Regions from separate parts of the Rhizobium sp. 'Codium 1' genome, predicted to be linked through region 3. Evidence: predicted binding sites of a transcription regulator. Region 3 holds the regulator's gene; each other region holds the start of a gene.

Region 1 (5,933 bases), on a different contig from region 3:
AAGATGTTCTGGATCTCGCCACTGTCTCTCAGCGGCTGCAGGTTTTCCTCAACCCGCTGCAACTGGTCGCGGGTATAGGCGAGGCTCGACCCTTGCGGTGTCGAAAGCCGCATCAGAACCAGGGAGCGGTCCTCGCGGGGTGTGATCTCGCTCTGGATCCCCGTAAAGGCAACATAGGCCGCCCCCGAAAACACCAGGGCGAAGATGCAGACCAGCAGAGGATTACCGAGCCCGGCCCGCAGTGTCCGTGCATAGAAGCCGGCGAAACGCTTGCCGAATGCACTCAGCAAGCCGCGGTCGTCCTTGGTTTCGCGTGACAGCATGCGCGATGCCATCATCGGGCACAGCGTCAGGGCGGTGGCCGAAGAAAGCAGCACCGCGAAGGCGAGCACGAAACCGAATTCGCGGAACAGGCCGCCGAGCTGGCCCGGCAGGAATGACAGGGGCACAAAGACCGCAGCGAGCGTCGCCGTGGTCGCAATGACGGCAAAAAACACTTCCTGCGTCCCCAGCACCGCCGCGGCGCGCGGCCCCATCCCCTCCGCCCGACGACGGACGATATTTTCGAGCACGACAATTGCGTCGTCCACCACGAGACCCGTGGCGAGAACGATGGCAAGCAGGGTCAGGATGTTGAGCGAAAAGCCGACGAGATAGATCGCCGCCAGCGTCCCGATCAAGGCGACCGGCATGGTGAGCGCCGGGATCAGGGTCGCTCTCCAGTCGCGCAGGAAAAGGAAGAGGACCACGAGCACGATGACGGCCGAGAGCCCGAGCGCGATCTCGACCTCATGCAAAGCCCCCTGAATGAAGACCGCGTCATCGCTGGTGACGATGACACGCGTACCCTCAGGCAGGGCGCTCGCCATGGCATCCACGGCGCCATGAACGCCTGCCGAGATGTTCAAGGTGTTGGACTGCGCCTGGCGGATGATGCCGAGGCCGACGCCCTGGACGCCATTGGAACGCAGCGAGGTCGAGCCTTCGTCAGGCCCGAGTGTCACCGTTGCCACATCGCGCAGCCGGACGCGATCGCCGATCAGGACGTTCTCGAAATCCTCGACCGTGGTCAGATTGGCGGTCGCCCGCACGACGATGTCTTGTGTCTGCGATTCAAGCGAGCCAGCCGGCACGTCGAGCGAAGAGTCCTGGAGCGCCGTTGCAAGGCTGGCGATGCTGAGCCCCCGGCTGGCGAGCGCCGCCTGGTTGACGTCGATCCGGAAGACCTTTTCCTGATCGCCATAGACCTGGACGTCGGCGACGCCTTCGACTGCTGCCAGCCGGTCGGAGATCTCGTTGTCGACCAGAAGCGTCAGATCTTCCATGGAGAGCGTGGTGGAGGTCACGGCAAGCCGCATGATCGGCTGCGAGTCCGCATCCGCCTTCACGATGCGTGGTTCATCCGTATCGTCGGGCAACTGGTTACGCACCCGCCCCAGCGCATCGCGCACATCGTTCGCAGCGACGGCCAGGTCGACACTATCGCTGAATTCGAGCGTCGTCCGGCTGTCCCCGAACTGGGAGCGCGAGGACATCGACTTCAGACCACTCACCCGGGCGACGGCGCCCTCGATGATGCGCGTCACCTCCTGATCCATGGTTTCGGCCGAAGCGCCGTCATAATCGGTGCTGACCGTGATCACCGGCTGGTCGACATCGGGCAATTCGCGAATTTCGATGCCGGCCAGGGCCGCGAGACCCGCCACGACGAGCAGGGTGTTAAGGACCGCCGCGAGAACCGGCCGGCGGACGAAGAGCGCGGTGAAGCTGCGCCCGGACTGTTCGGAAGCGTTCTCTGTCGAACTCATCGTACGGCAACCTCCCCGGATCCGGCCTTGGCTTGTCCAACAATCTCGATCGCCCCACCCTCGCGCACACGCTGCAGGCCTTCGACCGCCACGACATCCCCTTCCTTCAACGACGCCTCGACCAGGATCTGGTCCGAATTGCGCTGAACGATCGTCACACGCGTCTTCACGGACTTGTTATCGACAATCTGCCAGACGAAGGATCCCTCACCGTCCCACTGGACCGCGAGCGGATTGACCGCCGCATATCGATCACCGGGGAAACGCATCGATACGGCAAACGACATGCCGGCACGCAGGACATCGTCCGGATTGTCGATCTTCGCGCGAATTCGGATCGTGCGACTTGCCTGATCCACACGGCTGTCGACGGCCTCGACGACGCCGTTGAAGGCCTGTCCCGGGCGCGAGACGGACCTTGCCTCGACCGGCATGCCCGGTCGGACAGCTGCCACGAAACGCTCGGGAGCCCAGAAATCGACCAGAAGCTGGCTGCGATTGTCGAGGGAAACGATGGCGGTCGTGTTCGTTACATTGTCGCCGACATTGACGCCGACGATCCCGATCACGCCGTCGATCGGTGCCACGATGTCGCGGCGTTTCAGGTTCAGTTCGGCCGTGGTGAGCTGCAGCTGTGCCTGCTCCTCAGCGATCTGCGCATCCAGGACATCCAGTCGCGAGAAGCTCTGCAGGTTTCGGTAGGATTCGGCTTTTTCCTTGGCGCTGCGCAGCGCCACGGCCGACTGGTCGCGCAAGATAACCTGTTCTTCCCGATCCAGCCGGGCGATCACGTCGCCCTTCGTCACTTTCTGGCCGGACGAGACCAGGATCTCCGCAAGGGTCCCGGAGGCCTGCGGCATAACGGTCACGGCCTCGATGGCCTCTCCGTCGCCGATCGCGCTCAACCGGTCGTTCACCACGCCCATGGTCACCGGCTGCGTGGCCACAAGAATGGCCTGGTTGCCACCGCCACGACGGTTGCCCTGAGCCTGGCCGCCGCCTTGCCCTTGTCCTGCACCTTGTCCCTGGCCGCCGGACTGCGCCTGCCGCCTGCCCTGTCCTTCACCCTCAGGCCCGCTGGACAGCAGCGCGACCGCCGATGCCGGCACGCCCATGGAAACGAGCGTTCGCCCTGCTCCGGGTGAAAAATAGACCAGGGCACAGAGACCCGCGAAGAGAACGGCAAGACTGATGGCGAGTTGCTTCCAAATCGGCATGCAAGGCTCCAAAATGTAAAAACGGAATGTCAGGCGCTAAGTATCGGGTGCAAACGGTCGGTGGCAATGGCACAACGTCAAGCTTACTGATTTGTAATCTCGCGTCTTTTCACGCCACCGTGAACACGGCTCGGTTCACACCGCAGATATGCGCCGCTTCCACAATATCATGGGCGGCGTCCGGAGACGTTTGAAATCCGTGAGTTAGCAGGCGCGAGGAATAAAACCAGAACGCCGTCACTGGCCTTTCCGACCCGAATCACTACATTGGGCCGCATGAGTAACGGTTTCGACGACATTCCATTCTTCGATGAAGAACCCGCGCCGCGCAAGCCGGCTGCGTCTCCGGCCCCTGCTGCAGAACCTGGAGCGTCCTCCGGTGGTGGCCTCGGCATTGCGGCCCGCGCCATGGCCGCCCGGAACCAGGCCCGCGCGCCCGACTATCTCTCCGGTCTTAACCCCGAACAGCGCGAGGCGGTTGAAACCGTCGATGGCCCCGTATTGGTACTGGCCGGTGCGGGTACGGGCAAGACCCGCGTGCTGACCACCCGGATCGCCCATATTCTCGCGACCAATCACGCCTATCCCAGCCAAATCCTCGCGGTGACCTTCACCAACAAGGCTGCGCGCGAGATGAAGGAGCGCGTCGGTCATCTCGTCGGCGGTGCAGTCGAGGGCATGCCGTGGATGGGCACCTTCCACTCCATCGGCGTCAAGCTGCTGCGCCGCCATGCCGAACTGGTTGGCCTCTCCTCCGCCTTCACCATTCTCGATACCGACGACGTCGTGCGCCTCATCAAGCAGATCATCCAGGCCGAAGGGCTGGATGACAAACGCTGGCCGGCCAAGCAGTTCGCCCAGATGATCGACGGCTGGAAGAACAAGGGTCTCGATCCGGCGCAGATCCCGGAGGGCGATGCCCGCGCCTTCGCCAACGGCAAGGGGCGCGAACTCTATGCCGCCTATCAGGCCCGCCTCAAGACGCTCAATGCCTGCGATTTCGGCGACCTTTTGCTGCATCCGATCCGCATGTTCAAAGCCAATCCGGATGTGCTGAAGGAATACCATCAGCGCTTCAAATATGTCCTCGTCGACGAATACCAGGACACCAACACCGCCCAGTACATGTGGCTGCGCCTGCTTGCCCAGCGTCCGCCGGGCGTGCCGCAGAATGTCTGCTGCGTCGGCGACGATGATCAGTCCATCTATGGCTGGCGCGGCGCGGAGGTGGACAACATCCTGCGCTTCGAGAAGGACTTCCCCGGCGCCAAGGTCATCAAGCTTGAGCGCAACTACCGATCGACGGAACACATCCTCGGTGCGGCCGGCTTCCTGATCGCCCACAATGAGGGCCGCCTCGGCAAGACGCTGTTTACCGACCGTGTGGATCCCAACGACGACAAGGTCGTGGTTCACGCCGCCTGGGATTCGGAAGAGGAAGCCAGGGCCGTCGGCGAGGAGATCGAACAGCTCCAGCGCAATCAGCACCCGCTGAACAACATGGCAATTCTGGTGCGCGCCTCCTTCCAGATGCGCGAATTCGAAGACCGCTTCGTCACGCTCGGCCTTAACTACCGCGTCATCGGCGGCCCACGCTTCTACGAGCGCCTCGAAATCCGCGATGCCATGGCTTACTTTCGTCTGGTCTGCCAGCCGGCCGACGATCTCGCTTTCGAGCGTATTGTCAACACGCCCAAGCGTGGCCTCGGCGACACGACGATCCGCAATCTGCACGATTATGCCCGCGCCCGGGATATCCCGATGCTGGCGGCAGCGACCGACATCATCGAAACGGATGAATTGAAGCCCAAAGCCCGCAAGGCGCTCTTCGACGTCGTGACCGATTTCCGCCGCTGGCAGTCACTGCTCGAAACCACGGCACATACCGAGCTCGCAGAGCAGATCCTCGACGAAAGCGGCTACACGGCGATGTGGCAGAACGACAAGTCTGCCGAAGCGCCGGGACGACTGGAAAACCTGAAGGAACTCATCCGCTCGATGGAGGCCTTCGAGAGCCTGCGCGGTTTCCTTGAGCACGTGTCGCTGGTCATGGACGCCGAGACCAACGAGAACCTCGACGCCGTCTCGATCATGACGCTGCATTCGGCCAAGGGTCTGGAATTCGAGACCGTCTTCCTGCCGGGCTGGGAGGAAGGCCTGTTTCCCCATCAGCGCGCGCTGGACGAGGGCGGCCGCTCGGGCCTCGAAGAGGAGCGCCGGCTTGCCTATGTCGGCATCACGCGAGCCAAGCGCCGTTGCCACATCTGGTTCGTCTCCAACCGACGCATCCATGGGCTGTGGCAATCTACCCTGCCGTCCCGCTTCCTCGAAGAATTGCCGCCTGCGCATGTGGAAGTTGCCGAGTCGGAAACTTCCTATGGCGGCTATGGCCGAAATCCCTATGGCCAGTCCCGCTTCGACAAGCAGGAGCCCTTCCAGAACAGCTATTCGACGCCCGGCTGGAAACGCGCCCAGGCCAACAAGACCGATGCCACGCGTGACAACTGGGGCAGCCGCTCCGGCCATGCCGTCGAGCGCATCGGTTACGGTGAGAGCGGCCCGAGGGCGAAGACCATCGACGGCGAACTCGTCGCCAAGTCGTCGACGACCGAACCCTCGCGTTTTTCGGTCGGCGACCGCGTCTTCCATATCAAGTTTGGCAATGGCAACATCGCGTCGATCGACGGCAACAAGCTGACGATCGATTTTGACCGGGCCGGCCAGAAACGTGTTCTGGACGGGTTTGTGGAGCGAGTAGCATGACATAAAGCGTCACTCGACCAGCCCGGGATCTAATGGTAAAGCCGCCGCAATGATCGAAAAGACCAAGGGACAAACACTGTGTCCGGAATGCTGAATAGAACTGTTGCGCGAGTTCTTTACTACACCCAAAATACCGTACGAGACG
Region 2 (5,933 bases), on a different contig from region 3:
GCAGTCACGCACTCCTGCGCGAGACTGCGTGATTTTGTCACACGGGCAAAGAAGAGCCACTTGTCGATGCGCTGACGCGAACCGCTCTGTGGCTTCTCCTTCATTACTTCTTCAGCTGCTCCTTGAGAGCGGCAAGCTTGGCAAAGGGCGAATCCGGATCGAGCGGCTTTTCCTTGCGCGGTGGCTTTGCTTCGAAGCGGGACGGCTGCGACTTGTTGTTGTCACGCTCGGGACGCGGTCCGCGGTCCTTGCGATCGCCCCGATCCTGACGATCACCCTTGCCGGCGGACTTGCCGCGATTGTCGGAACGGCGATCGTCGCGACGGCCTTCGCCACGATTCTCGCCAGCAGCCTCGGCACCTTCACGCGGCGCCGGATTGCGCTGGCCCTGCGGGCGACGATCACCACCCGGACGGCCGGCGCCACGCTGGTTGTCGCTACGACCACCCGGACGCCAGAGAAGAACGGGCTTCGGCTCAGTCGGCTCGGCCGGCTGCTCTTCGGCAGCGGCAGGCTCAGCCACTTCAGCGGCAACCGCTGCAGCAGGCTCTTCGGTCACGGCAGCCGGCGCCTCGCCTTCGGCAGATGCCTCGGCGGATTGATCGGCATCATCGACGGCAACGTCGCTCTTTTCGGCAACCGCCGGAGCCTCAGCCGCCACAGAGCCGGTCTGTGCAGCAAGGAAGGCAGCAGCCTCTTCGGCCGAAACGCTGTCGGCACGATAGCCGAGACCCTTCAGGATCTCTTCCATGTCGTCAGGCGTTGCACCCAGAATGGAGAGCATGGCCGTCGTCGTCGTGAAGCGGCGGCCGTCATAGGCACCATCAGGACGCGCCGGCGAACCCGGTTTCCACTGCAGGAGCGGGCGGATCAGGTCGGCGAGACGCTCGAGGATATCGATGCGAACAGCACGCTTGCCGAGGAAGCGGAAGCCTGCGAGCTTGTAGAACATGCGCTCGAAGCTCGGATCGGTGACCACCGAGGTGCGGCCAGCGGCGAGCACGGGGATCAGATCGCCGTAACCCGGCTTGTCGAGGCCGTCGTTCTTGAGCGCCCAGAGCAGTGTGATGAGCTCGGCCGGGGCCGGCTTCAGCAGTGCCGGCATGAAGATGTGGTAGGCGCCGAAGCGCACGCCATAGCGACGCATGGAGGCGCGACCATCCTGGTCGAGCGTCTTGACATCGTCTGCCACGTCACGCCGGAAGAGCACGCCGAGATTTTCAACGAGCTGGAAGGCGAGGCCCTTGGCCAGACCCTGCAGATCTTCTGCGCGCGACAGGTCGTCGAGCGGCTTCAGCACAGTCGAGATATGGTGATTCACAAAGCGCTCGACACGCGCCGCGACATGGTCGCGCGCAATGCCGGTCAGCTGTTCATCGGCAAGCAGGATCACGCGCGGATGAAGAATATGGTCGGTGCCGATGAGACGCGCCACCGGATCGCCCAGCCAACGCACAAGGCCATCGGATCCGATGACGAGGTCATTATTGCCGGAAGCATGAAGGCGCGCAGCGCGCGCTTCGAACTCGAGCGCCAACGCCTTGTAGGCGGCCGCCTGGACAGCCTTCGCGTCCGGCCCCTCCATGCCGGAGATCGGCGTGAACCGGAAACCGGCGAGTTGTCCCATGGCATGGCCTTCCACGAAGACATCACCGTTCACACTGATTTCAGCTTCCAACATCGCATTCTCTCTCAAGCGCTTCATGAGCACAGATGTCCTGCGATCAACAAAGCGTTTCGTCAACCGTTCATGTAACGCATCGGACAATCGGTCTTCGATTTCCCGCGTCTTTTCTTGCCAGTGTGTCGGATCGGCAAGCCAACCGGGTCGGTTCGACACATAGGTCCAAGTTCTAATCTGCGCAATCCGCGCCGACAGCGTATCGATCTCGCCATCAGTCCGATCTGCCCGGCGTACCTGTTCGCCGAGGAAATCCTCGTTGACGGTGCCGCGCCTGACGAGATCGAAGTAGAGGCTCTGAATCAGATCTGCATGCTGTGCAGGTGTAATACGCCGATAGTCGGGCAGCGCACAGGCCTCCCAGAGCTTTTCGACGCGATCGGGTCGGTCGGTGATGTCGGATATCTCGGGATAGCGCGACAGATACTCCAGTGCCTGCTGGTCCGTCGCCGGCAGAGCACGGGTCAATCCTTCGATGCGAGGCACTGCATCGAGACTTCGCCGCAGTCCCGCAATCGACGAAAAATCGAATTTTTCCGTCCGCCATTGCAGAACCTTGACCTGATCGAACTGATGCGTTTCCAGGCGCTCCACCAGCTCGTCGTCGAACGGATCGACACGGCCCGTCACGCCGAACGTGCCATCCTTGATGTGGCGGCCGGCTCGCCCGGCGATCTGGCCGAGCTCGCCCGGATTGAGATTGCGGAACTGGTATCCGTCGAACTTGCGGTCCTGGGCGAAGGCGACATGATCGACATCGAGGTTCAGGCCCATGCCGATGGCATCGGTCGCAACGAGGTATTCGACATCGCCTTCCTGGTAGAGGCCAACCTGGGCATTGCGGGTCCGCGGGCTGAGCGCGCCGAGAACGACGGCTGCACCGCCACGCTGGCGGCGGATCAGTTCGGCGATCGCATAGACTTCGTCGGCGGAGAAGGCGACTATCGCTGTGCGCTGCGGCAGGCGGGTGATTTTTTTCTGGCCGGCATAAAACAGCTGGGAGAGCCTTGGCCGCTCGACGATGGTAATCCCTGGCAGAAGCTGGATCAGGATCGATTTCATCGTTGCCGACCCGAGCAACAGCGTCTCCTCGCGTCCTCTCAGGTGCAGCAGGCGGTCGGTGAAGATGTGGCCACGCTCGAGGTCGCCAGCCAGCTGGATTTCGTCAATCGCGACGAAGGCCGCTTTGGTCTCGCGCGGCATCGCCTCGACCGTGCAGACGGAAAACCGGGCATTCGGGGGACTAATCTTCTCTTCGCCGGTGACCAGCGCGACATTCTGCGCACCGACCCGTTCGACGACACGCGTATAGACTTCGCGGGCAAGCAATCTCAGCGGCAATCCAATGATGCCGGACCCGTGCGCGACCATGCGTTCGATCGCAAAGTGGGTCTTGCCGGTATTGGTTGGCCCCAGCACAGCACTCACGCCGCGGCCACTCAGGATCATGGGTTGGGTATTCAAAGACCGCTCCGCTTGTCGGGACCGCGCGTCGTCCGCAATCCGGCGCCCTTGGCCAACAAATGGAGGCTGACAGGGGCAAAGGCAAGGCGCTTGTGGCGATCACCCCAGAATTCCGTCCAAACCCTTGATCAGAATCAGTTTTTGGTTTCGGGAACACTCTGGGAACGAATCAGCGACGAATCAACGACTCGCCCAGATTCAGGCTTTGTTCACGGCTAGATGTCGATGGCCTGCCCCATGATCCCTACCATATCCTGAATCGATAAATCCACTTCGCTGTCCTTCCACCGATCAGAATGGCAGGTGGAACCTATGGAACATTCGCACCGCGGCGCACGTTGCTTTGGCCGAGGTACACTGCGATGACACTTCAACCACCACCTCCGGACTGGATCGGAATAACTGACGCAGGACAGGAGTTTGTCCTGATTCATGGCATGGTCATGGCACCATCCTTCTGGCGGACCTATGCCCCGCAGCTCGCCCGGCACGGGCGAACGGCAGCCTACCCGCTTCCGGGGCACTATCCGTGGATTCTGGACGAGCCTGGCCAGGTGATCGGGCCTCATGACGTGGTCGAAGCCTATGCGACGGCAATCCGTCGCGATTTCGGCGGTCGCCCCGTCAACCTCATCGGTCACTCCACCGGCGGCTTCGTCTCGCTGCTCTTTGCGCTTCATCATCCCGAATTGGTCAAGTCGATCACGCTGATCGGCGCCTTTGCCTGCGGACGTTTCGAGGGACAGGAGCGGCTGCCCGCGCGGCTGCTCCGGGTTCCGCGTGTCGGCGCCTTCCTGTTCGGTCAGTTCTTTCGTCGATGGATAGCGACCCAGGAACAGTTTCGCTGGGGATCGATTGAATGTGTGTATGACAAGGGATGTCCCTGGCAGGACAATCGCGCGGTCGAGGCGATGGAAGATGTGCGTCTCGAGCTCAAGAGAGCGCGCCCGGAAGACATTGCAGCCTGTATCCGCTTCATGTCTGCGACCACGCTCGTCAAAGACCTGCCCCGCATCAGCGTCCCGGTACTGAACCTCGTAGGCGCCAATGATGCAATCGTTCCGCCGGCACACCAGCTACGGGTTTCGAAACTTTTGCCTCAGGCACAAACCGTAATCCTGCGCGATTGCGGCCACCTTCCCATGGTCGAACATCAGGCCCGAACAGACCAGGCGATCTCGGCTTTCCTTTACGGTCTCTCGACGATGCCGGCCGCCTCGGCCCCATTGGCGGCTGCCTCGCGGCGCGCCTCGGCAATCGCCGGACTGCATCGGCTTCTTGGCAGCCTGGCAGGACCGATGGAACAATCCGCAAGCCGTGGCGTTCTTCCGGCACAAGACTGGAATATCCACCACGGCTTAGGAGAGGGCCCCCAATGAGCACCATTCTCATCGTCATTCTAATTCTGCTGCTGATCGGCGTATTGCCGACCTGGGGGCATAGTCGCAGCTGGGGCTACGGCCCGTCCGGCGGCCTGGGCCTCGTACTTCTCATCCTCATCATCCTGATGTTGATGGGTCGAATTTGACCTGAAGTAACACCAACTCGACGTGAAAAGGTTTAAGACGATGAAAAAGACCCTTTTGGCACTTGCATTGATCGCCCCACTCGCCGGCTGCACGGCGACCGAACGTGGCGCCGGCATCGGCGCTGCTTCCGGCGCAGTCATCGGCGGCGTGGCAACCGGTAATGTCCGCGGCGCAGCCATTGGTGCAGGCGTCGGTGGCGTTGCTGGCGCCCTTATCGGCAATTCGCAGGAACGCCGCGGCTACTGCGTCTACCGCAACCGCTATGGCGAGACCTACGAAGCGCGCTGCCGCTAATAAGCATAACGAGAGAAAAGCCGCCGATCCCCAGGGCTCGGCGGCTTTTTTGTGCCCCGCGTTAACCTGTCGATCAAAGCCGGAACGAATCGACGACGAATCGCGGACGCTATCATCTTCCCGGTTTGTTCACTGCTATATATTGTTTAATAACAATTGGTTAACCATAGAGAGCGGTGGATATTAGGAATTCCGCGCACGGTTGCAGGGTTCAATCGTTAACAGGAAGCCCGAGCCTTCCGCGCAAGGCGCGATACTGTTCCGGATCGGTATCGGACATCGCTTCTTCCCGATCCGAGGGTAGATCCTCGTAGTCGATCGAATCAGCAAACTGGCGGGATGTGAAGTCGAAGCGGCAACCATCAATTAGGTTGTAGAAGTGCGGCAACTGTTGAAGGCGCGTCTTCAAAATCTGGCCACCAAATACGTCCTGGACAACAAGGCTAGTGACAGCACACTGGCCCCTCGCCGGATTGTCCAAAGACCAAAGGCTAGAGGTCTCACGCGACCAAGCATTTGTGAGACGGTCGGCAAATTGCTCAAGATCTACGACTGATTGAATCATGCGCTTCCCAGAAACGAACAAGGCCGGCGAAAGGCCGGCCTCGAAGTCACACCCTCTCCGTCGCTTACACGAAGAACTGGCCGCCATTGGCCGAAATCGTCGATCCGGTGATGAAGCCGGCATCATCGGAGGCGAGGAAGACGACGCAACGCGCGATCTCCTCCGGTTCACCGAGCCGACCGACCGGGATCTGTGGAATGATCCGCTCGTTCAGCACCTTTTCCGGAATGGCGCGCACCATTTCTGTCCCGATATATCCCGGGCAGATGGCATTGACGGTAATCCCCTTCGCCGCCCCTTCCTGGGCCAGCGCCTTGGTAAAGCCGAGATCGCCGGCCTTGGCGGCGGAATAGTTGGCCTGCCCCATCTGCCCTTTCTGGCCGTTGATCGAGGAGATGTT
Region 3 (5,933 bases):
CGATTGCATCATAGATCTCGCCATTGACGGCTTCGACCGCCTTCTCGACGCCCTTGCCGAGGTAACGAGAGCCACCGTCACGCAATTCGACGGCTTCATGCGCGCCGGTCGAGGCACCCGAGGGAACGGCCGCACGGCCCATGCTGCCGTCTTCGAGATAGACGTCGACTTCGACGGTCGGATTGCCGCGGCTGTCGAGGATTTCGCGGCCGATGATGTCGGTAATGGCGGTCATGTTCGCTCCCTGGTGACGGAAATTGGACAAGGCTCGGCGGCCGATCACCGGGCGCGGAGCCCCCGGACCTGCCTTTGAGTCATCCTCTCTTATCCGATGATCGGGAAAATACAATGACGGATAGGAGCCGGAACGGACGAAATCTAATCGATTTAAACCGCAAGGACCCGCGGCGCTTCCCGTTCAACTGCTGAAAGCGCCGCGAGAGTCCGTCAGGATGCCTTGGCCAGGTCGTCGAAGGCGATGAGTTTTTCCAGGAGCCGGCGCATGTCGGTGATCTTCACCATATTCGGACCATCCGACGGGGCATTGTCCGGGTCCTGGTGAGTCTCGATAAAGAGACCTCCGACGCCGACAGCGACGGCTGCGCGAGCCAGCGTCTCGACGAATTCACGCTGGCCACCGGAGGAACCACCCTGCCCGCCCGGCTGCTGCACCGAATGGGTGGCATCGAAAACGACAGGCGCGCCCATGGCCGCCATGATCGGCAGCGAGCGCATGTCGGAGACGAGCGTATTGTAGCCGAAGGACGCGCCGCGTTCGCAAAGCAGCACGTTCGGATTGCCGGAACCGGTGATCTTGTTCAGCACGTTCTTCATGTCCCAAGGGGCGAGGAACTGTCCCTTCTTCACATTGATCGCGCGGCCGGTCTTGGCGGCGGCAACAAGCAGGTCCGTCTGCCGGCAGAGGAAGGCGGGGATCTGCAGGACATCCACAGTCGGCGCGACGGCCGCGCACTGCTCTTCCGTGTGGATGTCGGTGAGGACGGGCACACCGAATTCCTTCTTGATGTCGGCAAAGACTTCCATCGCCGTTTCCAGGCCGATGCCGCGCTCGGCAGACAGCGAGGTGCGGTTCGCCTTGTCGTAAGAGGATTTGTAGACGAGCCCGAGCCCGAGTTCGCGGCACAACTCGACGAGTTGCCCCGCGATCATGAAGGCATGGTCACGGCTTTCCATCTGGCAGGGACCGGCGATCAAGGCGAAGCGGGTTTTTTGTGAGAAGACAGCCTTGCCGGCGCCTTCGCCGACCACGACTTCCGAATTGGGAGAAATGCTCATTTCAACTCCTCGAAGGCAAAGGTGACGCCCTGGCCCTTTTCCGGCGCGACAACCAGCCGCGCTCCCGTTTTGTGGTAGCCGACGCCATTAGCAGCGAGGCAGGCTTCTGTCACGCCGAGATCGGCGACGGCGACCACCACGGCCGCGCCCAGGAGACCGCGTTCCAGCTGCCTGGAACCCAGACCGTAATGGGCCGAACATCCTTCGGAGGTCAGGACGTCAACCGAGGCATTGGATGCCTCGATCGCCATGCCGAAGGAATGCGCCGTGACGTCGCGCTGATCGAGCACCATTTCCAGCAGATACTGGAAATCACTCGGATTTTCCTCGACCAGGACGATTCGCCGAAGACCGGCGGCACCATTGGCGTGCACGATCAAGTCACCGCGATCCGCCGGTATCGGATTCACCCGTTCACAGGCGAAGGCGAAGAAATCAGGCGAACGCAGGTCGGCCGCAAAGGCGAGCCGGAAAGCCCCCTCCGCCGATCGCCCATCAGGGAATCGGAACTGCCGGGAAAATTCGAGAACGGGCCCGCCGCTCTGTCCCTCATCGCGATACCGCCTATCATCTGCAGTTGCATCGTCCGTCTTCACGACGATCGCCGAGAGGCCTTCGCCACGGCGAAAGCGGAAGGCGAGATCGCGTGCGACAAACACATTGCCGATGCGTGCAGCCTCAAGGCAGTCTTCTCGGCTGCCGACGGCCAGGGGCTCCAGATAGGTATCATCTGCAAAAAAGACGCAGGCGTTCTCGGTCCCAAACGGATGGCGGGCATCGGCCGCAACCGTGAAGCCGAGGCGGCTCATCCGATCGCGGGAGGTTTCGAGATCCACGACCGGGAGGACGAGATGATCGATGGCGCGGGGGGACGTGATGGGATTGGACATATTTCTCTCGAGTTTTGCGTCAGATTTGGGAATTGCGCGGCTGGATTGAAAGGGTTTCGAGCGTCTGGCGCAATGCGTCGATTTGCTGCCGCGCTTCGCGCAATTCCTTCAGTACCTGTTCGTCGATCTTGTGATGAAGGGCCAGAACCTCGATCTCTGCCTTGAGGTTGATCTCATAATCCTTTGCCGCCATGAACCGATCGCGCTCGGCCTGACGGTTCTGGCTCATCATGATGATCGGGGCCTGGATCGCGGCCAGCATGGACAGGAGAAGGTTGAGGAAGATGAACGGATAAGGGTCGAGGGAGCGCGTCGCGAGAACCACGGTGTTGAGAACCACCCAGGCCACGAAAAGCACCATGAAGGCGATGATGAAGCCCCAGGAGCCACCCACCCTCGCAATGCCGTCTGCCAATCGTTGCCCGACGGTCGCATGGGCTAGGAAATCCTCGCCGGCATTGGTCGAAACCGTGCGGCGCTCCCGAGCCCGCTTCAGCACCTTCTTTTCCGCAGAAGAGAGATCGGATTGCGTCTTCCCCAAAACGAGTTTTTCAATGTCCTTGAGCATTCGTCTTATTCCCCGAGAAAGGTCCGCTGGCCTTTGAGAGTATCCGCTCTTTGCATTGCAGCGGTACAAAATCGGACTGTTTCATGACCTGCACATCAGGCCATCGCATTTTCTCACCGGCTCTTCACGAAAATTTATCCCCTTGCGGAACACAAATGGAACAGATAGTGTCTGTTCTGTATTTGTTTCACCTCAGGGGCACCGCATATGCTGACGCGCAAGCAACAGGAACTGCTTCTCTTCATCCACGAGCGGATGAAAGAATCGGGCGTCCCGCCTTCCTTCGACGAGATGAAGGACGCGCTGGATCTCGCATCGAAATCCGGCATCCATCGACTGATCACGGCGCTCGAGGAACGCGGCTTCATCCGCCGGTTGCCGAATCGAGCTCGCGCCCTTGAGGTTATCAAACTGCCGGAAGCCTATTCTCCGAGCATGCAGCCCCGTCGCGGTTTTGCCCCGAGCGTGATCGAAGGCAGTCTTGGCAAGGCACCGCCAGCGCCAGCACTCACCAAACAGCCGGTTGAAGACAGGAGTTCTTCTATCTCGGTTCCCGTCATGGGCCGTATTGCGGCTGGCGTACCGATCTCTGCAATCCAGAACAATACGCATGACATTACCGTGCCGGCCGAGATGATCGGCTCCGGTGATCACTACGCCCTCGAGGTGAAGGGCGATTCGATGATCGAAGCCGGGATTCTCGACGGTGATACCGTCATCATCCGCAATGCGTCCAATGCCAATCCCGGGGACATCATCGTGGCGCTCGTCGACGACGAGGAAGCAACATTGAAGCGGTTCCGCCGGCGTGGCGCGTCGATCGCGCTGGAGGCCGCCAATCCGGCCTATGAAACGCGAATCTTCCCGCCGGATCGGGTCAAGATCCAGGGCAAGCTGGTCGGCCTCATCCGCCGCTATCACTGAGCGTCAGCTGTCGGTGACAGTGGTTGCGCCGTCATCCGGCTTTCTGATGCTTGGGGGATGGTGTGTTCGTCTGCCGCTGATGCCGTGCGCCAGTCGTAGAGGCGGTGTTGCGTCCACGGTCTCGGCTTCCCCTCGAAAGATGTTCTGATCACCAGGTGCTGCGGCGCGTCTGCAAGGCCGGAAATTTCGACAGCGCCGGTGGCCCTGAGGCTGCTTTGTGACAGAAGCGCCGCGCCCGAGCGGCAGGCGGTCAATCGCGTGCGAGCCGCCAGAACGACGACATCGGCAAGGTCGCAGCCAACCCCGACCAGGTCGGGACGGTCGAGGGTCATCAGCAGTTTCCCCGTGTCCATCCGGGCGACGCAGACCTGCTTGATGCAGGTGAAGCGGTCCATCCTGGCAGATTTGGTCAACTGATCGAGAAGCGTTGCAGCAGCCGATCGCTGCGCTGCGCTCCAGGTCTCTCCGGTTCGCCAGTCAGGTGGCGCTGGCAATTCGCCAATCGTAAGCATTAGGGGCGGCATCGTCGTCTCGACATCCAGCACCGGTCGCCATTGGTCGAAGATGAAGGCCGGCGGCCGAGTTCGATTGGTGGCGAGGGTCCGTGCGGCGCCGTCACCGCTCCAGAGCGCCACCAGTCGCGCATCCTCGCTGATCATCAGTTCACCGGGCTCCTGTCTCGGCCCGAGCCATGTCGCAACGAGCGTCACCGCGATCAGGACGGTTCCTGCATGTCTGAGACTGCTGCGAAACAGCGTCAGCAGGAGCATGCCGGTGATCGTTCCGAGCATGAACCAGCCGGGAAGGCGCGGAAAGACGTAACCTCCACCCCAGCTGGAAACCATGTAGGCGACATGCAGAACCAGTTCGAGCCCCTGCCCCATGATCCAGAAGAAGGGCGCGTCAAGACCGAAGGGCATGAGCAGCATGGCAATGAAGCCTGCCGGCATGACCACCAGCGAAATCAGCGGCATGGCGGCGAGGTTGGCTTCAAGTCCATGGGTCGACAGGCGGTGAAAATGGGTGATGGCAAAGATCGCAGTGGCCAGTCCGCCGATCAGGGATGTCGCCAGAGTACCGCCGATGAGTTTTCCGCCGCCCGCAGCAACGCGCAGGCCGAGTGACCGTATCGGCGGCAGGATGGCGCGTGGCCGGGAGCGCCAGCCGGCATAGCCGGCGATCAGGCCGGCAGTGGCCGCAAAGGACATCTGGAAACTCGGCCCCATCACAGCCGAAGGCTGTACGACAAGAATGGCTGTTGCAGCCAGGGCCAGGTTGCGCAGGCTGACGGCCGGACGGTCGAAGAGAACTGCAGCCAGCATGATGGCGGTCATCAGATAGGCACGCAGCGCGGAGACCTGATAGCCGGAAATGAGCACATAGCCGGTCGTGGCAATCAACGCGCCCGCAGCCGCGATCTTCTTGATCGGATGTCGCTCGGCCAGCGCCGGCACGAGGCTGAGCAGACCGCGCAGGCCGACGAAAAATATGCCGGCGGCGAGGGCCATGTTGAGACCCGAGATTGCGGTGATATGGGCAAGGCCCGAAACCCGAAGCGCCTCGGTCGCAGCGGTCGACATGGAGCGACGCTCTCCCGTGATGATCGAGGCGGCAAAGGCGCCAGGATCGCCTGGAATGACTGAGCGGATGCGATTCGAGATCCGGTCCCGCAGGGAGAACAATGCCGCATCGAAGCGCGCGACCAACCCGGCTCCATTATCCTCTTCGGCCAGCTTCGCCTGAGGCGGACCGAGAAAGAAACCGACAGCGCCGATCCCAGAGAAATAGCTTTGAAAGGCAAAGTCGTTCAGACCGGGCAAGGCGGGACCCGACGGTGGCGAGAGCCGCGCCCGCCCGCTCAGCCAGTCGCCGATCGCAGCCGGTGCATGTTTGCTGCGTGCCAGCAGAGTGACCCTTTCAGGCGGCCGCCGCACGGTAGGCTCCACCGTCCCCGTCAGCCTCAGCGTATAGCGCCACTCGCCGGCCGCGCCTTGCTCCCTGCGCTCGACGATACCGGTCACGGTGGTGACGAGCGGCTGGTCGATGATGACGGTCGAAACGCGCCTCGCCTCCCACTCCGCAAGCAGCATGCCCACGACAGCAAGGCAGACGCTCCAGAGAATCAGAGTTGACGCCGTGTCCCGCGTCGACCGCGACAGCGCAAACAGGAGAGCAAGCACAAGCGGAGCAAGGACCGGCGCCAAGGGTGGACTCGACCAAGAAAACCAGATTGCAGCGCCGGCGCCGAGGCACAC
Region 4 (5,933 bases), on a different contig from region 3:
TGTCGGGGCCACGAGCCACTGCGCGCCCTGCGCCACGAGCATCACGCGGCCGGTTTCGAAGGGCTTCAACGCCTTCAGCTTGTCGGACAGCGACAGAAGTGACATGTCTACGCCCGTGACGCCGATCAGCTTGCCGCCGGAGAAGACGGGAAAAGCGATGGAACTCATGGTCGTCGGAACGTCGGTTCCCTCGGCCATGTAAGGAGCCGTGATCGCGCCCTTGCCGCTCTTGGCCGCCAGCGCATACCACTCGGCCGGATAATCCGCGCGGAAGGTAGAGAACTGGACCTCGCCGTTGCGGTTCTTCGACCAGTAAGGGGTGAAGTAGCCTTCGTCATTGGCCGAAAGGTCGAGCTTGCCCTTGATTTCGTCTTTCTGCCCGTCGATGGCGAGAGGTTCTTCCGCCATCCAGCTGCCGAAAGCGAACGGGTTCTGTTCGAGATTTGCCTTCAGGATATTGGTGATGCCGAGCCGGTCGAGCGACTTGCCCTCATGCCCGCGACCGATGACGCCGGACATGGTGCGCGCGGCACTGGCAAGTTCGCCGATGTCACCGGCGATTTCACGCGCGATGGATTTGGCCTCGGCGTCCGCCTGGTCCATGGTCAGGGAGTGAACCCGGTCACGGGTCTGCGAGATCAGAACGAGATTGGAGAGAATGAGCACGAGGCCGATGGCAATGCCAGTGACAACGAGAAGCTTGGCTGCAATCGAACGGTTGAAGAAGGCGAACATGGAGGCCTCGAGGACTGAGGATCAGGACGCAGGGGCATTCGTTCCGCACTTTCATGGCGCGGCCGGGCGCGCTTCACGCACCCCGATCGCGACCGATGCTATGTTCCATTGCTTAACGGGCAATAAATCAGACTTGTCAGCTCTGTTTCAGATCAGAGCGAGGCGGAAACCTCATCGGACACAGGGATCGACGGCTGCGCCCCGGGTTTGAGGCAGGCGAGCGATCCGGCAACCGCCGCGCGACGTATCGCCTCGCTGAGCATCAGTCCGGAATCGAGGCTGGCTGCCAGATACCCGCAGAAGGTGTCGCCGGCGCCGACGGTATCGATCGGTTCGATCTTCAGCCCCTTCGTCCGATGCAGGCGGCCCCCCTCCGCAGCAACGACGCCTTCGGCGCCGAGCGTGATGATCAGGATCTGCCCGGTCTCGGTGTGCATCTGAAGCAGCATTTGTTCGCGCTGGTCGGCGGTAAGCGCCTCGCGCCCCACCAGAAGTTCAAATTCGGTCTCGTTGGCGATGACAATGTCTGCCAGTTTCGCGAGATCGGCAGCCTCGGCAATCAGCGGCGCCGTATTGAGCACGGTGCGCACGCCCTGCGCCTTGGCAGCCTCGAGTGCTGCCTTCACCGATGCGGCGGGCACTTCAAGCTGCAGCATCAGGATGTCACCCGGTTTGCTGCCCGAAACCGCTTCGGCTGCTTGGCCGGGGCTGAGGGTGCCGTTGGCGCCAGGCACCACCGCGATCATGTTCTCCCCGTCGCCACCGACGAGAATGAGCGCTGTACCGGTGGGGCCATCCACGCGCGCGACGCCGGAAAGGTCCGTTTCCGCCTTTTCCAGCAGGTCGAGCGCGGGTGCCGCGAACTCGTCACGCCCAACCGCCCCCACCATGCGCACGGACGCGCCGGCGCGCTTGGCGGCCAGCGCCTGGTTCGCGCCCTTGCCGCCGGCTGCCGTTGCAAATCCGGTTCCCGAAACTGTCTCGCCCGGCTTCGGGAGGCGCGGCGTGGTGGCGACGAGGTCCATGTTGATGGAGCCGAAGACGGTGATCATGAGCGAGGTGCCTCCCTAAGGCAATTCCAGCAAAAGCGGTAACCGGTTTTGCCTCCGGAATGGCATGAAACCAGCGGGACAGAGCATTGAAGGCGACGACGTTTCGTCGGAATGCTCTGCCGTCTTTTTTCTCTTTTGGACCAGCCCCTCAGTCTTCGTCAACAACCCTGAGCTTGAGCATGCTGGTGCGGCTCTCCACCGCCCGCGCGGGGACATCTTCGCCATCCTCGCGTCCGCCCGGCGTCTCGAACTCCATGGCTTCGATCTTGGCGCCGCGCTTGGCCAGCTTGTCCGAGGAGGTGATGATCATCTCCACGTCCTTCTGGGCCGCCAGAAAATGGCTTTGCAGTTTCCGCGTGCGATCGTCCAGGCGGCTCAGATCCTCCATCAGGCGGATCACCTCGCCTTGGATCAGGTGTGCCTGCTCGCGCATGCGCTGGTCCTTCAGAACGGCCTGGATCACCTGGATGGACAGCATCAGAAGCGACGGCGAGACGATGACGACCTTCTGCCGGTGCGCCTTCTGCACGACACCCTCGAAATTCTCGTGGATCTCGGCAAAGATCGATTCCGACGGCACGAACAGAAAGGCCATGTCCTGGGTCTCGCCCGCGATCAGGTATTTCTCCGAAATGTCCCGGATGTGTACCTCCATGTCGCGCTTGAACTGCTGGGAAGCCGCCTTCTTCTGCTCGGGGCTTTCTGTTTCCCGGATCACGTTCCAGGCTTCGAGCGGGAACTTTGCATCCACCACCAGCGGCGGAGAATCATTCGGCATGCGGATGGTGCAGTCGGGGCGCGACCCGTTCGACAGTGTCGTCTGGAAGGCATAGGCCCCCATGGGCAAGCCGTCGGCGACGATCGTCTCCATTCGCGATTGCCCGAAGGCGCCGCGCGTCTGTTTGTTGGACAGGATCGCCTGCAGGCCGACGACGTCCTTGGCCAGCGACTGGATGTTGTTCTGTGCAGCGTCGATCACTGCGAGCCGCTCCTGCAGGGTCCGCAGATTGTCATGGGTCGACTTGGTCTGTTCGGTGATCGTCGCGCCGATCCGGTGCGTCATGCCGTCGAGTCGCTGGCTGATTGTCTGGTTCAGTTCAGTCTGACGGCTGCCGAAGACTTCGGCCATGGTCGCAAGCCGACCCTGCATTTCGGCCTGCGCCTTCAGGAGTTCTGCGAGCCGCGCCTCCGCTGTCTCGTCCCGCCGGGCCATCTCCTCCACTTGTCTTGCTCTGGCAGATGCCGCACGCGTCAAGAGCAGGACGAGTGCGATAATGGGAACGAGCACGACCGCTGCGGCGAGCGCCAGCAGGAAGGTGGGCGAGAGGGTGACTGAGCCGATGGTCACCGCCGGAATGTCCTGGATGTTCATACGCTGACAATAGCTGATTCGGAGGAGGCTGACAGATCAAAGAGTGAACATGCGAAGCGCGTAGTGTCCGGAGCCATATGCCGGCGTATCTTTTTTCCAGCCGAAACTGACAAAGCGCAAGCCAGGGGGAGGGAGCGCGCCCCGAAACACCGTGTTCGATCGTGTCGGCGAAAAACGGCGCCGCTGACGCAACCAAAGATTTACCATTTGGGTGCCTCCTTCCCGCCTTTCCATCAGCATCATCTGATGTTTCCCTGGGTTGTAAAAGAGTGAGTGTGCCATGTCGCGTGCCGACAATTCCGATCTGAAGAACCGTCTTCGTTTTCTCGGGCTTGATGACCAGGGTCGAGAGACCCTGCGTCGCCTCGGGCCACTGATCCGCCGGAACATCGGCGGCGCACTCGACATCTTCTATGACAAGGTGCGCAAAGTACCGGAAACGGCGGCCTTCTTCCGTAGCGAAGATCACATCAAGGGTGCCAAGAAGCGTCAGGAAGAACATTGGGGCATCGTCGGAACGGCCGAATACACCGACAGTTATGTTGAAGGCGTCACCAGGGTCGGAGAGGCACATGCCCGCATCGGGCTGGAGCCTCGCTGGTACATCGGCGGCTATGCGCTGGTCCTGGAACAGCTGGTCCATGCGGTGGTCCGCGAGCGCTGGCCGAGCCGCTTCGGCCGCCAGAATTCCGCGCAGCTTGCCGACGAGATCTCAGTGGTGGTCAAGGCCGCCCTGCTCGACATGGACTATTCAATCTCCGTCTATCTGGACATCCTCGCCGAACAGCGCCAGGCCGCTGAGCATGCCCGCCTCACGACCGAGGCAGAACAGGCGACCGCACTTGCAGCCCTCCGCGCTGTGCTCGCCAAGCTGTCCGCGGGTGATCTCGATGCCCGACTTCCGGCCGACCTGCCGGACAATTTTGTCCAGATGGCGAGCGACTACAACGCCTCCATCGATGCTCTGCGCTCGACTGTTGTGACGGTCCGCCAGTCGGCCGACGAGATCTTCAAGTCGACCGCTGCCATCTTCGATGCCACCGACGATCTCGCGCAGCGCACCGAGCAACAGGCCGCAGGCCTCGAAGAGAGCACGGCGGCACTGCACGAACTCACCCAGAACGTCACCCTGACGGCCGACGGCGCCAAGGAAGCATCACAGGTGGTCGGCGTCGCTCTGTCGGAAGCCCGTGTGTCCGAAGAGGTCGTCGGCCGCGCGGTCAGTGCCATGGGTGCCATTGAGAAGTCTTCGGACGAGATCTCGAAGATCATCGGCGTTATTGACGAGATCGCCTTCCAGACGAACCTCCTGGCCCTCAATGCCGGCGTCGAGGCCGCTCGCGCCGGAGAGGCCGGCCGTGGTTTCGCCGTCGTCGCCCAGGAAGTGCGCGAACTCGCCCAGCGCTGCGCCAATGCCGCCCGCGAGATCAAGAACCTCATTTCGCAAAGCTCCACGCAGGTCGAGGCAGGTGTCGACCTCGTCAACAATGCCGGCGAAGCACTCGGCAAGATCATCGTCCGCATCGGCGAAATCAACGATATCGTCGCCAAGATCGCCCTGGCTGCAGCCGACCAGTCCGGCGGCCTGCGTGAGGTCAACACCTCGGTCGCCTCGATGGACCAGATCACCCAGCGCAATGCCGCAATGGTCGAGGAAAGTTCGGCCCAGACAGCCACTCTCCAGGAGGAGGCGGGCCGTCTGGTCCAGGCGCTTCAGGGCTTCAAGACATCAGGAGCCTGGTCGCAAAACGCAAGCCAGTCTGCTGCCGGCGGTTTTCGCCGGGCTGGCTGACGACACGAACCCGATGGCGAGTTTCCAGGGAATTCGCCATCGGGCATTTAGAATCTGTTCAGCAAACCGTGACAGTTCTTTTTGTAACCAGTCAATCCCGAGAGCCCGCATCGCATCATGACCACCAAAGCCCAGAACGACCTGTCAGAACGCCTTGAATTCCTTGAGATCGACCAGAAGGCACGCAGCACGCTCGCCGAGCTGCGTCCTTCGATCAAGGAGATCATGGGCGGCGCGCTCGACAAGTTCTACGCCAAGGTGACGAAGACCGGAAAGATCGCCGGACACTTCCGCGACGGCGCCCATATGAATGGCGCGAAGTCTGCCCAGATCGGGCATTGGGACAAGGTAGCAAGCGGTCAGTTCGATGAAAACTACGTGCGAGGCGTCACCGCCGTCGGCAAGGCCCATGCCCGCATCGGGCTGGAGCCACGCTGGTATATCGGTGGCTATTCCATGCTGGTCGGCGAGCTTCTCTCCGGCATTCTCGTTAAGCACTGGCCCTTTCCTTTCGGCAGGCAACATGCAGTCTCGCTGGGTGAAAAGCTTCGTTCTGTGGTCAAGGCCGCCATGCTCGACATGGATTATGCGATCTCGGTCTATCTGGAAGAGCTCGATGCCAGGCGTCGCGCTCTGGAGGAGGAGCGCGCCCGTTTCGAGGCCGATCAGGCCATCGCCATGGAGCATCTTCGCCGCGGCCTGGAAGCGCTGGCCCAGGGAGATTTCGAAGCCCGCATGACGACGGACCTGCCTGACAATTTCAAGGAAATGGCTGGCCATTACAACGAAACCGTCGATCGCCTGAATACATCCTTCGCCGCAATCCGCCGCGCCTCGGAAGGCATCCTCACCGGCACGGACGCGATCGCCCACGCGTCCGATGAACTCGCCAGCCGCACCACTCGTCAGGCGAGCGGGGTCCAGCAGAGTTCGACGGCCCTCCAGCAGCTCTCCGTCAGCGTCAGCCAGACGGCCGCCAATG

The links. Region 3 encodes LexA, which represses DNA repair genes until DNA is damaged. Its sites were predicted from a motif close to TGTTCNNNNTGTGTTCNG; they were not measured.
Region 1: the regulator LexA is predicted to act here: its motif matches at 3,242-3,259, upstream of LJE98_RS18735 (ATP-dependent helicase).
Region 2: the regulator LexA is predicted to act here: its motif matches at 3,295-3,312, upstream of LJE98_RS10390 (helicase-related protein).
Region 4: the regulator LexA is predicted to act here: its motif matches at 3,192-3,209, upstream of LJE98_RS03350 (DNA recombination protein RmuC).

What each region holds. Positions count from the first base shown of each region.
Region 1 covers NZ_JAJGPW010000009.1:34,379-40,311, forward strand. Annotated here, with positions in the region: gene LJE98_RS18725 (efflux RND transporter permease subunit) at 1-1,808, opposite strand, end outside; gene LJE98_RS18730 (efflux RND transporter periplasmic adaptor subunit) at 1,805-3,025, opposite strand; gene LJE98_RS18735 (ATP-dependent helicase) at 3,302-5,788, shown strand; gene LJE98_RS18740 (glycosyl transferase family 90) at 5,876-5,933, shown strand, end outside.
Region 2 covers NZ_JAJGPW010000003.1:190,175-196,107, forward strand. Annotated here, with positions in the region: gene LJE98_RS10385 (RNA-binding S4 domain-containing protein) at 1-104, opposite strand, end outside; gene LJE98_RS10390 (helicase-related protein) at 104-3,130, opposite strand; gene LJE98_RS10395 (alpha/beta fold hydrolase) at 3,508-4,524, shown strand; gene LJE98_RS10400 (DUF3309 family protein) at 4,521-4,673, shown strand; gene LJE98_RS10405 (glycine zipper domain-containing protein) at 4,714-4,968, shown strand; gene LJE98_RS10410 (YunG family protein) at 5,180-5,533, opposite strand; gene LJE98_RS10415 (beta-ketoacyl-ACP reductase) at 5,598-5,933, opposite strand, start outside.
Region 3 covers NZ_JAJGPW010000004.1:28,331-34,263, reverse strand. Annotated here, with positions in the region: gene eno (phosphopyruvate hydratase) at 1-235, opposite strand, end outside; gene kdsA (3-deoxy-8-phosphooctulonate synthase) at 448-1,296, opposite strand; gene LJE98_RS11780 (VOC family protein) at 1,293-2,186, opposite strand; gene LJE98_RS11775 (DUF1003 domain-containing protein) at 2,206-2,754, opposite strand; gene lexA (transcriptional repressor LexA) at 2,962-3,678, shown strand; gene LJE98_RS11765 (ComEC/Rec2 family competence protein) at 3,672-5,882, opposite strand.
Region 4 covers NZ_JAJGPW010000001.1:703,596-709,528, reverse strand. Annotated here, with positions in the region: gene LJE98_RS03360 (methyl-accepting chemotaxis protein) at 1-735, opposite strand, end outside; gene LJE98_RS03355 (ribokinase) at 888-1,787, opposite strand; gene LJE98_RS03350 (DNA recombination protein RmuC) at 1,936-3,159, opposite strand; gene LJE98_RS03345 (globin-coupled sensor protein) at 3,440-4,951, shown strand; gene LJE98_RS03340 (globin-coupled sensor protein) at 5,069-5,933, shown strand, end outside.